One region of the Cytobacillus dafuensis genome, then DNA from elsewhere that is predicted to be linked to it. Evidence: a T-box and tRNA genes for the amino acid it is inferred to sense, from the RefSeq annotation. Region 1 holds a T-box; the other holds one or more tRNA genes.

What was found. A T-box is a leader RNA that pairs with one kind of tRNA and senses whether it is charged. The one in region 1 lies ahead of tyrS (tyrosine--tRNA ligase), so its partner is inferred to be a tRNA-Tyr.
Region 2: it encodes a tRNA-Tyr, which carries the amino acid that the T-box ahead of tyrS (tyrosine--tRNA ligase) is inferred to sense. The anticodon was not compared.

The regions. Positions count from the first base shown of each region.
Region 1 covers NZ_CP042593.1:3,715,346-3,722,741, forward strand. Annotated here, with positions in the region: gene rpsD (30S ribosomal protein S4) at 1-330, shown strand, start outside; gene FSZ17_RS17730 (hypothetical protein) at 859-1,227, shown strand; gene tyrS (tyrosine--tRNA ligase) at 1,470-2,726, opposite strand; T-box leader at 3,025-3,248, opposite strand; gene FSZ17_RS17740 (transglycosylase domain-containing protein) at 3,450-6,353, shown strand; gene acsA (acetate--CoA ligase) at 6,511-7,396, opposite strand, start outside.
Region 2 covers NZ_CP042593.1:417,842-425,237, forward strand. Annotated here, with positions in the region: rRNA gene FSZ17_RS02110 (23S ribosomal RNA) at 1-2,051, shown strand, start outside; rRNA gene rrf (5S ribosomal RNA) at 2,242-2,358, shown strand; tRNA gene FSZ17_RS02120 (tRNA-Glu) at 2,398-2,472, shown strand; tRNA gene FSZ17_RS02125 (tRNA-Val) at 2,477-2,552, shown strand; tRNA gene FSZ17_RS02130 (tRNA-Thr) at 2,563-2,635, shown strand; tRNA gene FSZ17_RS02135 (tRNA-Lys) at 2,800-2,875, shown strand; tRNA gene FSZ17_RS02140 (tRNA-Gly) at 2,884-2,958, shown strand; tRNA gene FSZ17_RS02145 (tRNA-Arg) at 3,026-3,102, shown strand; tRNA gene FSZ17_RS02150 (tRNA-Pro) at 3,111-3,187, shown strand; tRNA gene FSZ17_RS02155 (tRNA-Ala) at 3,206-3,281, shown strand; tRNA gene FSZ17_RS02160 (tRNA-Met) at 3,310-3,386, shown strand; tRNA gene FSZ17_RS02165 (tRNA-Ser) at 3,411-3,503, shown strand; tRNA gene FSZ17_RS02170 (tRNA-Met) at 3,664-3,737, shown strand; tRNA gene FSZ17_RS02175 (tRNA-Asp) at 3,741-3,817, shown strand; tRNA gene FSZ17_RS02180 (tRNA-Phe) at 3,864-3,939, shown strand; tRNA gene FSZ17_RS02185 (tRNA-Tyr) at 3,964-4,048, shown strand; tRNA gene FSZ17_RS02190 (tRNA-Trp) at 4,053-4,126, shown strand; tRNA gene FSZ17_RS02195 (tRNA-His) at 4,136-4,211, shown strand; tRNA gene FSZ17_RS02200 (tRNA-Gln) at 4,370-4,444, shown strand; tRNA gene FSZ17_RS02205 (tRNA-Cys) at 4,454-4,527, shown strand; tRNA gene FSZ17_RS02210 (tRNA-Gly) at 4,550-4,623, shown strand; tRNA gene FSZ17_RS02215 (tRNA-Ile) at 4,630-4,706, shown strand; tRNA gene FSZ17_RS02220 (tRNA-Asn) at 4,722-4,796, shown strand; gene FSZ17_RS02225 (YitT family protein) at 5,736-6,566, shown strand; gene FSZ17_RS02230 (Hsp20/alpha crystallin family protein) at 6,702-7,124, opposite strand; gene FSZ17_RS02235 (spore germination protein) at 7,137-7,379, opposite strand.

The DNA.
Region 1 (7,396 bases):
TCTCGTCTTGATAATGTTGTTTATCGCCTTGGCCTAGCTCGTACTCGTCGTCAAGCTCGCCAAATTGTTAACCATGGTCATATCTTAGTTAATGGTTCTCGCGTTGATATCCCATCATTCCGCGTACAACCTGGCCAAACAATCAGCCTTCGTGAAAAGTCTCGTAACCTTGACATCGTTAAGGAAGCTATCGAAGTAAACAACTTCGTTCCTGACTTCTTAACTTTTGATGCTGATAAATTAGAAGGAACTTTCACTCGCTTACCAGAGCGTTCTGAACTTCCTGCTGAAATTAACGAATCTCTAATCGTTGAGTTCTACTCTCGTTAATTAAATTGCATTGTAAATAACGCTTTTATAGCCCTAGAAACCTTGTTAACCAACGTTTCTAGGGCTTTTTTTGTGCGCTGTAGGCATCTTACAAAAGAGCAAAACAAAAAAGTTCCTGCTACGATTCCTTAAATAAGTGTTCATCCAACTATTATTGTTTGAAATGTAGAATTTTGTAGATTTATGATGAATATTGCAATTAAATGTTGAAATTAGTAAAAAAATACTATATTATAACTTCATAATATGAATAAAGTCCTATATATACATAATAAGAAAGGCAAAACACTCAAAAAATTAGGATAAAAAACCTGCATCCTAAGGTTTCGTCAATTCTAAATACCTATACAATGATAGACAAGTTACCAATTTTTTGATTATAGTATTAAATTTTTTTGCTATTCTAATCTATTCAGAATAGTCTTTTTTAATGTTAATTCAAAATATTATTATTGCTTTTTTACATATATGTTGGAAGAACTATTTTAAATTTATCAGAAAAAAAATAAATAAAGAGGTGTAATTGAATTGAAGGTAGATGAATTAATTTTTGAAATCAATAAATACATGGATGAATTAGATTTTGTCACGGCTCGAAAACTTATTGAAGAGAATCTGGAAATATTAAATAAACATAGGCTCTCACTAAGAAGCAACGCAAGAGAATTACTAAAATTTTTAACTGACAGACTTGAATCAGGATACCAGCCTATTTCAAGACAAGATATGGCTATACTGATTGCAATAAACTCTTATGCATCTAATTTTGATATTAGATCTTTAAAATTTATCGTCAAGGATAAAGCAAAATTGCTACTAAGAACAGATATTATTGAATATTTAAATACAGATGCAAAAGTAATATTGGATGGTATGGGTGTTATAAACACTAGGTAATAATTACACTAAAAAAAGGCAAAAAAATCCTGTTTTATAGATACTGGATTTTTTTTTGCCTTTTTTACCATAATTATAAGTATTGAAGAGCATTGAACATATAAAAGGCTGTCCCAAAAGCAAAGGGTCAGGCACCACGAACAACATCTAATATCTATAAGCGATCGGGATTCTAGATATAGTTTATTGCGGATGCCAGACACCTTATGGGACAACCTCTTCAGTATATATCGTTTAATATTTTAATATTTAATTAAAAAGTATTTCTTCTTACCACGGCGAATAATAGTAAATTCATCCTCGATACGATCTTTTACAGAAAGAATATAATCTGTGTCTGTCACTCTTTCACCATTAATTGAAACCGCTCCATTAGCGACATCTTCACGCGCTTGACGTTTAGATGGCGAAATTTTTGCAGCTACTAGCAGGTCAACAAGACCAATTTCTTCACCGGAAGCATGCTCATATGAAGGCACATCTTTAAAGCCTTGTTTAATTTCTGCAGCTGATAGATTTCTCACTTCTCCGCTGAAGAGAGCATCCGTAATTTTAATCGCTTGATTTAGAGATTCTTCTCCATGAATAAGACGGGTCATTTCCTCTGCCAGCGCTTTCTGAGCCTTGCGAAGATGTGGTTCTTCTTGAACAGACTGTTCCAGCTTTTCAATTTCTTCTCGGGATAAGAACGTGAAATATTTCAAGTATTTAATAACATCTGCATCAGCTGAATTAATCCAGAATTGGTAGAACTCATATGGAGTCGTTTTTTCCGGGTCTAACCAGACAGCACCGCTTTCTGTTTTACCGAACTTTGTTCCGTCAGCTTTTGTTACAAGTGGAATTGTAAGGCCATATGCTTTAGCGCCTTCCCCTGTCATTTTGCGAATCATCTCAAGACCAGTTGTGATATTTCCCCATTGGTCACTGCCACCAATTTGCAATTTACATTGATGATTCTCATATAGATGTTTGAAGTCCATTCCTTGTAAAATCGTATAAGTAAACTCAGTAAATGATATGCCTGTTTCTAAACGAGAAGCAATTGTATCTTTCGCAAGCATATAATTTATCCCAATATGCTTTCCGAAATCCCTTAAAAAGGTAATGATGTTTAATGGTGCTGTCCAATCATAGTTATTTACCATCGTAGCACCATTTTCACCATCAAATGAAAATATTCTTTTTAATTGAGCAGTTAAGCACTCTACATTGTGCTGCACAGTTTCAATTGTTTGCAGTGTTCTTTCCTCAGTTGCCTTTGGATCACCGATTAATCCGGTTGCCCCGCCAACAAGAACGATTGGACGATGTCCATGGTTTTGAAATCTTCTTAAGGTTAAAAACGGAAGCAAATGCCCTATGTGCATACTATCACCAGTTGGGTCCATTCCACAGTATAAAGAAATTTTCTCTTTATTTAATGTATCCTTTAAGCCTTCCTCATCTGTTTGTTGATAAATAATTCCTCTCCATTGCAATTCTTCAAGTAAATTCATTTCTAATTTCCTCCTTTAAAAAAATGGCTCTGTTAAACGCTGTTGTTGATTTCCGCTGCAGGCGCTTAGCGATCGCTGGCGGTCGGGGAGCCTCCTCGTCGCTAACGCTCCTGCGGGGTCTCCCCTGGACACGCATTTCCCGCAGGACATTGAAAATGCTTCCTAGAATAATCACCGCACGAAGAAAATGCGTTAGCATTTTCGAGGAGCTCGCGCCTTCTGCTCCAATCAACACTAAATAGCATTATCAACACTGAGTTTTAACAATGCAAAAAAATAAAAAGCGCCCCTGCTAAATTGCAGGGACGCATATTTTTGCGCGATACCACCCAGATTGAGGACAAATAAATGCCCTCCACTCAACATGTTAACGGTTTAACCGTTCACTGCTATAACTGGAACACAGGTTGACAGTGAAAGCTCAGGGAGGTAATTCATCCTTCAATATGTATCGGCTCACAGCAACCGCCGACTTTCTGAAACAGAGATTGAAGCATTACTAATTCCCATCAATGCTTATAATTTTTTTATATTATAGCATTTTTATCATATAGTGCAAAAATTGTCAAATACCTATTAAAATATTTTTCAATGAAAGGCAGGAAAAGCCAGTAAGTTATTTTTCCATTACGAAAAAAGGAAATTTCAGAAAAATTGCGAACCAAACCATATTAATATCTCTGTTTATGCTATAATGTATGTGATTTTAGGGGGATGATGTACATGGAACAGAATCAACATTTTAAAGATAAATTGAGGTCGTGGTTCAGCCTATTAACGAATAAAAAAGCAACAAAAGGAGCGCGTATCTCCTTTCAGGTTGCTTGGAACTTAATTTTGCTTTTTATTGTGGTTGTCGTTCTTGTCGGCTCATTTGCCGGGGGAGTTGGGGCAGGTTATTTTGCCTCCCTGGTAAAAGACGAAAAGGTACGTCCATATGAAAAAATGAAAAAAGATATTTATAACTATGAAGAAACCTCTGATATATATTTTGCAGACAATGTTTATCTCGGCAAGCTTCGAACGGACCTAGAACGTGAGGAAGTCAAGCTCGATAACGTTTCTCAATATTTAATTGACGCAGTCGTAGCAACAGAGGACGAATATTATTATGAGCATAATGGGGTCGTACCTAAAGCGATAATGCGTGCCGTGTTTCAAGAAGTGACAAATTCTTCTGTCCAAAGTGGAGGAAGCACACTTACACAGCAATTAATCAAAAACCAATTATTAACCAACGAAGTATCCTTCGAACGAAAGGCTAAAGAAATATTACTCGCTCTCCGTTTAGAAAAGTTTTTTGATAAGAAGGAAATTTTGGAAGCCTATTTAAATGTTTCAACCTTTGGCAGAAATTCATCTGGGAGAAATATTGCAGGTGTTCAAGCAGCTGCTAAAGGAATATTCGGTGTTAATGCAAAGGACTTAAATCTTGCACAATCCGCTTTCATCGCTGGTCTTCCGCAAAGTCCATTCGGCTACACGCCTTATACACAAGCTGGAGAACTAAAAACACCTGAAGGGCTTGAACCTGGCCTTACGCGAATGAAAACCGTTTTAAAAAGAATGTATGATAATGGAAAAATCGATCAAAAGCAATACGAAGAGGCATTAGCCTATGATATCACAAAGGACTTTATTCCACGCGTCGAAAGTACAGTTGAAAAGTATCCATACTTGACCATGGAAATAGAGAAGCGCGCTGTTGAAATCATGACAGAAATATTAGCAAAAAATGACGGATACACTGAGCAGGATTTAAAAAATAATAGTGAGCTTCAAAATGAATACGAGATTTTAGCAGACCGTAATATACGTCAAAACGGTTATCAAATCCATACAACCATCCACAAGGGTATTTATGATGCCATGCAAACGGCAAAAGATAATTTTGCTTACTATGGAAGCGATAAAGTAGAAATGGTTAAAGACGCTGAAACCGGTGAAATGAAAGAGGTTATTGAACCGGTACAGCTTGGAGCAATTCTAATCGATAACAGCACTGGAAAAATTCTATCCTTTGTCGGTGGAAGAGATTTTGAGTTAAACCAGGTAAATCATGCTACATTTTCTACACGATCTAACGGTTCAACAATGAAGCCTTTAGTTGTTTACGCTCCAGCCCTAGAGTTAGGAAAGGTATCTCCAGGAACAGTAATACCGGATGTCGAGGTCTATCTGGATCCTCATCGTCCAAATGAACCATATCCAAGAAACTATGATAAAACATATAGTGGATTAGTTTCTGCACGCCATGCATTGGCAATGTCCTATAATGTGCCTGCCATGCTAACCTATCGGACAATTATTGATCAACGACCAGCACAATATCTAGAGAAGATGGGTTTTACAACTGTTATTGAAAATGACTACACAACAAATTCATTAGCACTCGGCGGCATTACAAACGGTGTAACAGTGGAAGAAAATGTTAATGCTTATGGCACATTTGCTAATGGCGGAAAATTTATAGATGCTTACATGATTGAAAAAATAGTAGACAAAAACGGTAAAGTCATCTATCAGCATGAAGTAGAGCCAGTTGAGGTTTTCAGCCCTCAAACTGCTTATCTAACTATTGATATGATGAGAGATGTTATTAGTAATGGAACAGCAAGCTCGCTAAAAGGCCGTTTAAAATTTAATTCCGATTGGGCTGGAAAAACAGGTACAGGCCAAGATTTAAAGGATTCATGGTTTGTCGCAGTCAATCCAAAGGTTAGTTTTGGTGTCTGGAATGGATACGATACACCGAAACCATTAGAGCTTCGTTATAAGGGTCTTCATCACGGAGCTAGAAATGTTTATTTATGGGCAGATTTAATGAATGCTGCATATGATGCGGCTCCTGAACTTGTAACATCAAATCAACAATTCCAAATGCCTGGTGGAATTGTACGCAGATCATACTGTGCTGCTTCTGGACTTCTTCCATCTGAAGCATGTTCAAAAGCTGGCCTTGTTGAAACAGATTTGTATAACGCCAAGTTTGTTCCTACACAGTCTGATGACAATTTTGCAGACGGAAAATTTGTGTATATTGGAGATAAACGATATTTAGCATTGGAAAGCACACCAGAGGAATTTACCAAAAATGGAGTCATTATCAGTCCTAAGCTTTTTGAAGAGAAGTATCGAATTCCAATAAAAGATGTATCACAGTTAATACCTAAACGAGAGAAATGGGCTGGCCTCTTTGTAGCCGATTCAAAATTAGAGGAAAATGGAAAAAATCCGTCTGCACCAAGCGTCAGTCTTTCTAATTCTAAAATCATATGGAACCAACATCCTGAAAATGATGTAATTGGCTACCGAATTTATCAAAAATCTGGCGGCACCATCAAAAAGGTTGGAAGCATTACTGCTGGTGATCAACGATCTTATCAAGTGTCAACTGGAGAATATTATGTAACAGCAGTTGATATTGCAGGTAAAGAATCTGCCCCATCCAATGTCATTCAATTTGGGCAAACTGAACCACCACCTGATAAAGATCAACCTTCTGAACCACCTAAAGAGGACAAAGACCCGCCTGATGACGGGGATGGTTCAAATCCAGGATCTGGAACGAGCCCCGGCGACGGTAATGAAGATGGTGACAATCAGCCACCTATGGACAGAAATTAATCGCTTTTAAAGTAATTAAAGAGGGAACTGTTCTAAAATGACATCTCCTTTGAAAATAAAAATGCTGTTATATAGGCATTTAATATATGATAAAGGGGCAGCTATAAGTCGAGAACTCGACTTATAGCTGCCCCTCTTTTTGATCTATTTTGCTCAATTAGTCTTCCATTGTTGAAAGATCACCTGTAGGGAGGTTTAATTCCCATGCCTTTAAAACGCGACGCATGATTTTACCACTTCTTGTTTTTGGAAGCTTATCACGGAATTCTATTTCACGAGGTGCTGCATGCGCTGCAAGACCTTTCTTTACGAATTGACGAATATCCTCCGTTAACTCTTCAGAAGGTTCATACCCCTCAAGTAAAGCAATAAACGCTTTAATAATTTCTCCACGTACTGGATCCGGTTTTCCAATTACACCTGCTTCAGCCACAGCTGGGTGCTCTAATAGCTTACTCTCTACCTCAAACGGCCCTACCCGTTCTCCAGAGGTCATGATCACATCATCAACACGTCCTTGAAACCAAAAATAACCTTCCTCATCCATATAAGCTGAGTCACCCGAAACATACAAGTCACCAGGCATGAAATACGAATCATATTTCTCTTTATTATTCCAAATGGTTTGCATCATTGAAGGCCAGCCCTTTTTGATAGCGAGATTGCCCATACGGTATGGTGGAAGTTCAGTACCTTGATCATCTACGATTGCAGCGATTACTCCAGGTATCGGCTTACCCATGGAACCAGGTTTTATTTCCAAACAAGGATAATTACAGATCAATAGTGCTCCTGTTTCAGTCATCCACCATGTGTCATGAATCCGTTTTTGGAATACTTTCATTCCCCACTTAATAACCTCTGGATTTAATGGTTCACCAACACTGACAATATGACGAAGCGTGCTAAGTTCAAATTTCTTTACAATCTCGTCCCCAGCTCCCATAAGCATCCTAAATGCAGTAGGGGCACTATACCAGATCGTAACTCCGTATTCCTCAATTATTTTATACCAGAATTCTGGGTTAAATCTTCCTCCTACA
Region 2 (7,396 bases), 1.6 Mb from region 1:
TCATGTAGTAAGAGTCTTGGAGGTAGAGCACTGTTTGGACTAGGGGCCCTCATCGGGTTACCGAATTCAGACAAACTCCGAATGCCAAAGACTTATCCATGGGAGTCAGACTGCGAGTGATAAGATCCGTAGTCAAGAGGGAAACAGCCCAGACCACCAGCTAAGGTCCCAAAGTATACGTTAAGTGGAAAAGGATGTGGAGTTGCTTAGACAACCAGGATGTTGGCTTAGAAGCAGCCACCATTTAAAGAGTGCGTAATAGCTCACTGGTCGAGTGACTCTGCGCCGAAAATGTACCGGGGCTAAACGTATCACCGAAGCTGTGGATTGACATCTACGATGTCAGTGGTAGGAGAGCGTTCTAAGGGCGTTGAAGCTAGACCGTAAGGACTGGTGGAGCGCTTAGAAGTGAGAATGCCGGTATGAGTAGCGAAAGATGGGTGAGAATCCCATCCACCGAATGCCTAAGGTTTCCTGAGGAAGGCTCGTCCGCTCAGGGTTAGTCGGGACCTAAGCCGAGGCTGAAAAGCGTAGGCGATGGACAACAGGTTGATATTCCTGTACCACCTCTTTACCGTTTGAGCAATGGGGGGACGCAGGAGGATAGGGTAAGCGCGCTGCTGGAATAGCGCGTCCAAGCAGTTAGGCTGCAAGCGAGGCAAATCCCGCTTGCATAAAGGCTGAGCTGTGACGGCGAGGGAAATAAAGTACCGAAGTTCCTGAATCCACACTGCCAAGAAAAGCCTCTAGCGAGGGAAAAGGTGCCCGTACCGCAAACCGACACAGGTAGGCGAGGAGAGAATCCTAAGGTGAGCGAGAGAACTCTCGTTAAGGAACTCGGCAAAATCACCCCGTAACTTCGGGAGAAGGGGTGCTCATTTGGGTGAATAGCCCGGATGAGCCGCAGTGAATAGGCCCAGGCGACTGTTTAGCAAAAACACAGGTCTCTGCGAAGCCGTAAGGCGAAGTATAGGGGCTGACGCCTGCCCGGTGCTGGAAGGTTAAGAGGAGGGGTTAGCGCAAGCGAAGCTCTGAATTGAAGCCCCAGTAAACGGCGGCCGTAACTATAACGGTCCTAAGGTAGCGAAATTCCTTGTCGGGTAAGTTCCGACCCGCACGAAAGGCGTAACGATCTGGGCACTGTCTCAACGAGAGACTCGGTGAAATTATAGTACCTGTGAAGATGCAGGTTACCCGCGACAGGACGGAAAGACCCCGTGGAGCTTTACTGTAGCCTGATATTGAATTTCGGTACAGCTTGTACAGGATAGGTAGGAGCCTTGGAAGCCGGAGCGCTAGCTTCGGTGGAGGCATCGGTGGGATACTACCCTGGCTGTATTGAAATTCTAACCCGCACCCCTGATCGGGGTGGGAGACAGTGTCAGGTGGGCAGTTTGACTGGGGCGGTCGCCTCCTAAAAAGTAACGGAGGCGCCCAAAGGTTCCCTCAGAATGGTTGGAAATCATTCGAAGAGTGTAAAGGCATAAGGGAGCTTGACTGCGAGACCTACAAGTCGAGCAGGGACGAAAGTCGGGCTTAGTGATCCGGTGGTTCCGCATGGAAGGGCCATCGCTCAACGGATAAAAGCTACCCCGGGGATAACAGGCTTATCTCCCCCAAGAGTCCACATCGACGGGGAGGTTTGGCACCTCGATGTCGGCTCATCGCATCCTGGGGCTGTAGTCGGTCCCAAGGGTTGGGCTGTTCGCCCATTAAAGCGGTACGCGAGCTGGGTTCAGAACGTCGTGAGACAGTTCGGTCCCTATCCGTCGTGGGCGCAGGAAATTTGAGAGGAGCTGTCCTTAGTACGAGAGGACCGGGATGGACGCACCGCTGGTGTACCAGTTGTTCTGCCAAGAGCATCGCTGGGTAGCTATGTGCGGAAGGGATAAGTGCTGAAAGCATCTAAGCATGAAGCCCCCCTCGAGATGAGATTTCCCATAGCGTCAAGCTAGTAAGACCCCTGAAAGATGATCAGGTTGATAGGTTTGAGGTGGAAGCGTGGTGACACGTGGAGCTGACAAATACTAATCGGTCGAGGACTTAACCAAATAGAAAAGCGTAGGCGACTGCTTAGCTTCGAGAGGCGTTGGAGAGCCAGCTATGCAAATCCCGGTTTTGGATTTGTAGAGATGGATCGAAACGACCGAGAAGTTAGGAGCCGAAGCTGGACAATAAAATTTTAAATGATGATTGTCAGTTATCTAGTTTTGAAGGAATAATCCTTTTAACTAAAAATGGTCTGGTGGCGATAGCGAAAAGGTCACACCCGTTCCCATCCCGAACACGGAAGTTAAGCTTTTCAGCGCCAATGGTAGTTAGGGGCTGTCCCCTTGTGAGAGTAGGACGTCGCCAGGCCAAACCCTAATAAGGGTTATTTTTTTGCCAAAATTAGTTGGCCCGTTGGTCAAGCGGTTAAGACACCGCCCTTTCACGGCGGTAACACGGGTTCGAATCCCGTACGGGTCACCAATATGGAGGATTAGCTCAGCTGGGAGAGCACCTGCCTTACAAGCAGGGGGTCGGCGGTTCGATCCCGTCATCCTCCACCATAATTTATATGCCGGCCTAGCTCAATTGGTAGAGCAACTGACTTGTAATCAGTAGGTTGGGGGTTCAAGTCCTCTGGCCGGCACTCTAGAACGAGCCATTAGCTCAGTCGGTAGAGGATTACGGAAGCTTGCAGTACAGAGCGATACATCCTTGAATAGTAAGCTGTAGTAATCTGCGACAAATCACAAAGAGATTTGAAGCACAATTACGACTTAAAACGAAATTTAGGAAAATTCATTTTTTTTCGAGCCATTAGCTCAGTCGGTAGAGCATCTGACTTTTAATCAGAGGGTCGAAGGTTCGAGTCCTTCATGGCTCACCAGATAATTTGCGGAAGTAGTTCAGTGGTAGAACACCACCTTGCCAAGGTGGGGGTCGCGGGTTCGAATCCCGTCTTCCGCTCCAATTATTGCTGGTGTGCGGAACTAACAGACACAGGTCTTAAGATCATCGACACCACATATACAAGCGTGCGCCCGTAGCTCAATTGGATAGAGCGTCTGACTACGGATCAGAAGGTTATGGGTTCGACTCCTTTCGGGCGCGCCATTTACAAACGGGAAGTAGCTCAGCTTGGTAGAGCACTTGGTTTGGGACCAAGGGGTCGCAGGTTCGAATCCTGTCTTCCCGACCATGCTATCTACTTAATAATGGGGCCTTAGCTCAGCTGGGAGAGCGCCTGCCTTGCACGCAGGAGGTCAGCGGTTCGATCCCGCTAGGCTCCACCATATAACATAATTCTTTTTAGTTTGATTAGGCGGCGTAGCTCAGCTGGCTAGAGCGTACGGTTCATACCCGTAAGGTCGGGGGTTCGATCCCCTCTGCCGCTACCATGCTTTAATAGAATCTTATTATTCGGAGGAATACCCAAGTCCGGCTGAAGGGATCGGTCTTGAAAACCGACAGGCGGGTCAAACCGCGCAGGGGTTCGAATCCCCTTTCCTCCTCCATTTATTAAATATTATTGTCGCGGGGTGGAGCAACGAGCGTTACTTCACTGAATAAACTGCGAGTTGTACCGATCGAGTAGCTGCTTGAATCAGCTTTCTGAGATCGGGACAGTCCTAATACTCTCTAGGAGCATAGGAAAAATCTTATAAATATTATTGTCGCGGGGTGGAGCAGTCCGGTAGCTCGTCGGGCTCATAACCCGAAGGTCGCAGGTTCAAATCCTGTCCCCGCAATATGGTCCGGTAGTTCAGTTGGTTAGAATGCCTGCCTGTCACGCAGGAGGTCGCGGGTTCGAGTCCCGTCCGGACCGCCATTTTTTTCAGTAGTTAAAAACTACTGTTGATATATAGTTTATTTGTGGCTCAGTAGCTCAGTCGGTAGAGCAAAGGACTGAAAATCCTTGTGTCGGCGGTTCGATTCCGTCCTGAGCCACCATTTTTATACCTTTTTACTGAATATGGTGGGGTAGCGAAGTGGCTAAACGCGGCGGACTGTAAATCCGCTCCCTGTGGGTTCGGCGGTTCGAATCCGTCCCCCACCACCATTATAGGGGTATAGTTTAAAGGTAGAACAGAGGTCTCCAAAACCTCCAGTGTGGGTTCGATTCCTACTACCCCTGCCAATAATTATGGCGGTTGTGGCGAAGTGGTTAACGCATCGGATTGTGGTTCCGACATTCGTGGGTTCGATTCCCATCAGCCGCCCCATAATACTTTTTATTGACATAAGTACAAGTATTTAGATGATGTCGGAATATTTAACTACAGAAGTAGTTACACGGTAGCGCATTCATTTGCAATTAAATGTTCCTGCGGTGATTATTCATGAAGCAAACTCAAAGAGGATATTCATGATGAACCTTCAATGGGCTATAGCCAAGCGGTAAGGCAACGGACTTTGACTCCGTCATGCGTTGGTTCGAATCCAGCTAGCCCAGCCATTTTTTGTTGGCGGCATAGCCAAGTGGTAAGGCAGAGGTCTGCAAAACCTTTATCACCGGTTCAAATCCGGTTGCCGCCTCCATACAGATGAATATTATTTATTTGCGGGTGTAGTTTAGTGGTAAAACCTCAGCCTTCCAAGCTGATGATGAGGGTTCGATTCCCTTCACCCGCTCCATAATGTGGGCCTATAGCTCAGCTGGTTAGAGCGCACGCCTGATAAGCGTGAGGTCGATGGTTCGAGTCCATTTAGGCCCACCATTTCTATATAATTATTCCGCAGTAGCTCAGTGGTAGAGCTATCGGCTGTTAACCGATCGGTCGTAGGTTCGAGTCCTACCTGCGGAGCCATTTTTGTCCTTAATTTCTTCCTGCATATACATATATTAAAATCCCCCATCTATTCTTATTACTTTCTCTAACTTAAATCCTAAAAAAAAAGAATCGCCATGATGACAACTCCCATATTATTTCATATGAATTTTAATCATTTTTCTTTTGGACACAAATTTATATCATTTGTATGAGCTTTAATAGACTTAAATGTTAATAGAGATTCCTTTGTTATAGCCGAAGTTGGAAATCAATGGTAACGACAGCTATCTCATGAGACTATCTCAAGCTGAAAAAAGAGAAAAAGCGGTCTCATAAAGGGTTCATGAGACCACCACAAGCAGAAAAAAGAGAAAAAGCGGTCTCATAAAGAGTCCATGAGACCATCTCAAGCAGAAAAAAGAGAAAAAGCGGTCTCATAGTGAGTTCCTGAGACCATCTCAAGCAGAAAAAAGAGAAAAAGTGGTCTCATAGAGAGTTCATGAGACCATCTCAAGCAGAAAAAAGAGAAAAAGCGGTCTCATAAAGAGTTCCTGAGACCACTACAAGCTGAAAAAAGAGAATATAAAACCAGCTTTTCTAAATAACCGGCACCCAACCTTCTTCTGTGACAAAAATCCGGACTGCGACAACTTTTCTTATATATCCAAGATTTATAGAAAATATCAAAAGTCTATTGGGGGAATTTTCATGGAATGAAGCGACAAAAGGGAAGGATATTGTTGTATATAAGCGGACAATGCATTTGATATTGTAAAAGGCTCTGTGCTTGTATTGGCACTGACTGTCACTTGAATCCATGCGAAAAATACATTTGCACGATGAAGATATTTTTCACATAGTACCAAACTTTTATCCGTAATCCTTTCTTCAGTGGTGTTGAAACGAGAATAATATACGAGTATAATAGGATGATTCTGTATGTGCAGATAATTGGATATTAAAGGGTGGCGTGTAATGAAAAAAAGGATAGTAGATATTGTTTTTATAGCGTTAGGCTCATTGATTTTTGCACTAGGAGTTAATCTATTTATTATTCCAAACGAGCTCGGAGAAGGCGGAGTGACTGGGATCACCATTATTGCGTATTATCTATTTGAATGGTCTCCAGGTTTAGTGAACTTAGTACTTAATTCACTTCTGTTGATTGTTGGCTATAGATTTTTAAGTAAAACGACAACGATTTATACGATTATTGCTGTTGTACTTCATTCTCTATTCTTGCATTTAACGAAGGGCTGGAGCATTCCATCAGATGAAATAGTCGTGAATGCGATCTTCGGCGGCCTCTTCGTAGGTATAGGAATAGGCTTAATCATTCGTGTTGGCGGAACAACTGCCGGTACGACGATCTTAGCAAGAATCACACATAAATATCTCGGCTGGAGTATAAGCTATGGTTTGTTATTTTTTGATCTAATTGTCGCATTTTCTTCGTATTTTATTATCGGTGCTGAAAAGCTGATGCTTACGATTATGATGCTTTATATTGGTACGAAGGTCATGGAGTTCATTATTGAAGGGTTAAATCCTAAAAAGGCTGTAACGATCATATCTGATGTGCCGGACGAAATTGCACAGCAAGTGAATGATAAGATGAACAGAGGTGTGACCGTTTTTGCCGGCAGCGGCTACTATACAAAAATGCAAAAAGATATTTTATATATTGTGATAAGCAAACAAGAAGTCGTTAAGCTGAAGAAAATTGTTAACGATGCAGACAAGAGCGCATTTGTTGCTATACATGATGTTCGAGATGTTTTTGGAGAAGGCTTTGGAAGAATATAATCAAATGAAAAGGATGTTTGAAACGATGGCTTGACCACAGTTTCCAGCATCCTTTTTTGAATGGGCTGATCACCTTGCAAAAAGGTTTATTTCATCTCTTATAATATAGTTTTATTCTCAAATCTAAAGGATTATTTATGGAAAACTAATCGACTCCACTTTTCGAGGGTATGAAATATGAAGTAACCCATTATTAACTTGTATATGCATTAAATGAGCCTGTGTTGCTTCTGGCAGTTCAATGACTCGTTCAAATTCACCGTATACTCTCTCTCTTTTCATTTCCATTTCTAGTGGTAATACAGGATTTATTTTGCCACTAATTTTTAAATGTGTATTCGAGATTAAGTTGAGTGAAAGATCCTCTTGATTCACTCCCGGTATTTCAAAAATAATAAAGTTATAGTTTTCATTTTGGTACATATCAAATATGGGATTAGGCATCTTTTCTTTAAAAAATTCATCAGGATGTTTTTGCTTGAGTACACTAGACCAAAAATCACTATTTCTATATTCATTCGTAATCTCTAGCCATTTTCTCATCTTTTCTATGTCCATCGTAATACTCCTTTATAATAGATTAGAGATAGGAAAAGAAGGGTTAGCTATTTGATCCTGATCACTAACATCTGGATCTATAGTTCCTGTGTTTAAAAATGAACATGTTGGTGAAAAATCACCGAACGAATTGTTTGAACCGAAAAATTTACTATTAGCAGTATGACTGTTATGAACAGTAGGACCTATATCAATATTTCCGTTTTGAGTAGTTCCATTCACCTTTAAATTTAAGATATTTATTACACTGGGCATGTCAAATATCTCCTTTA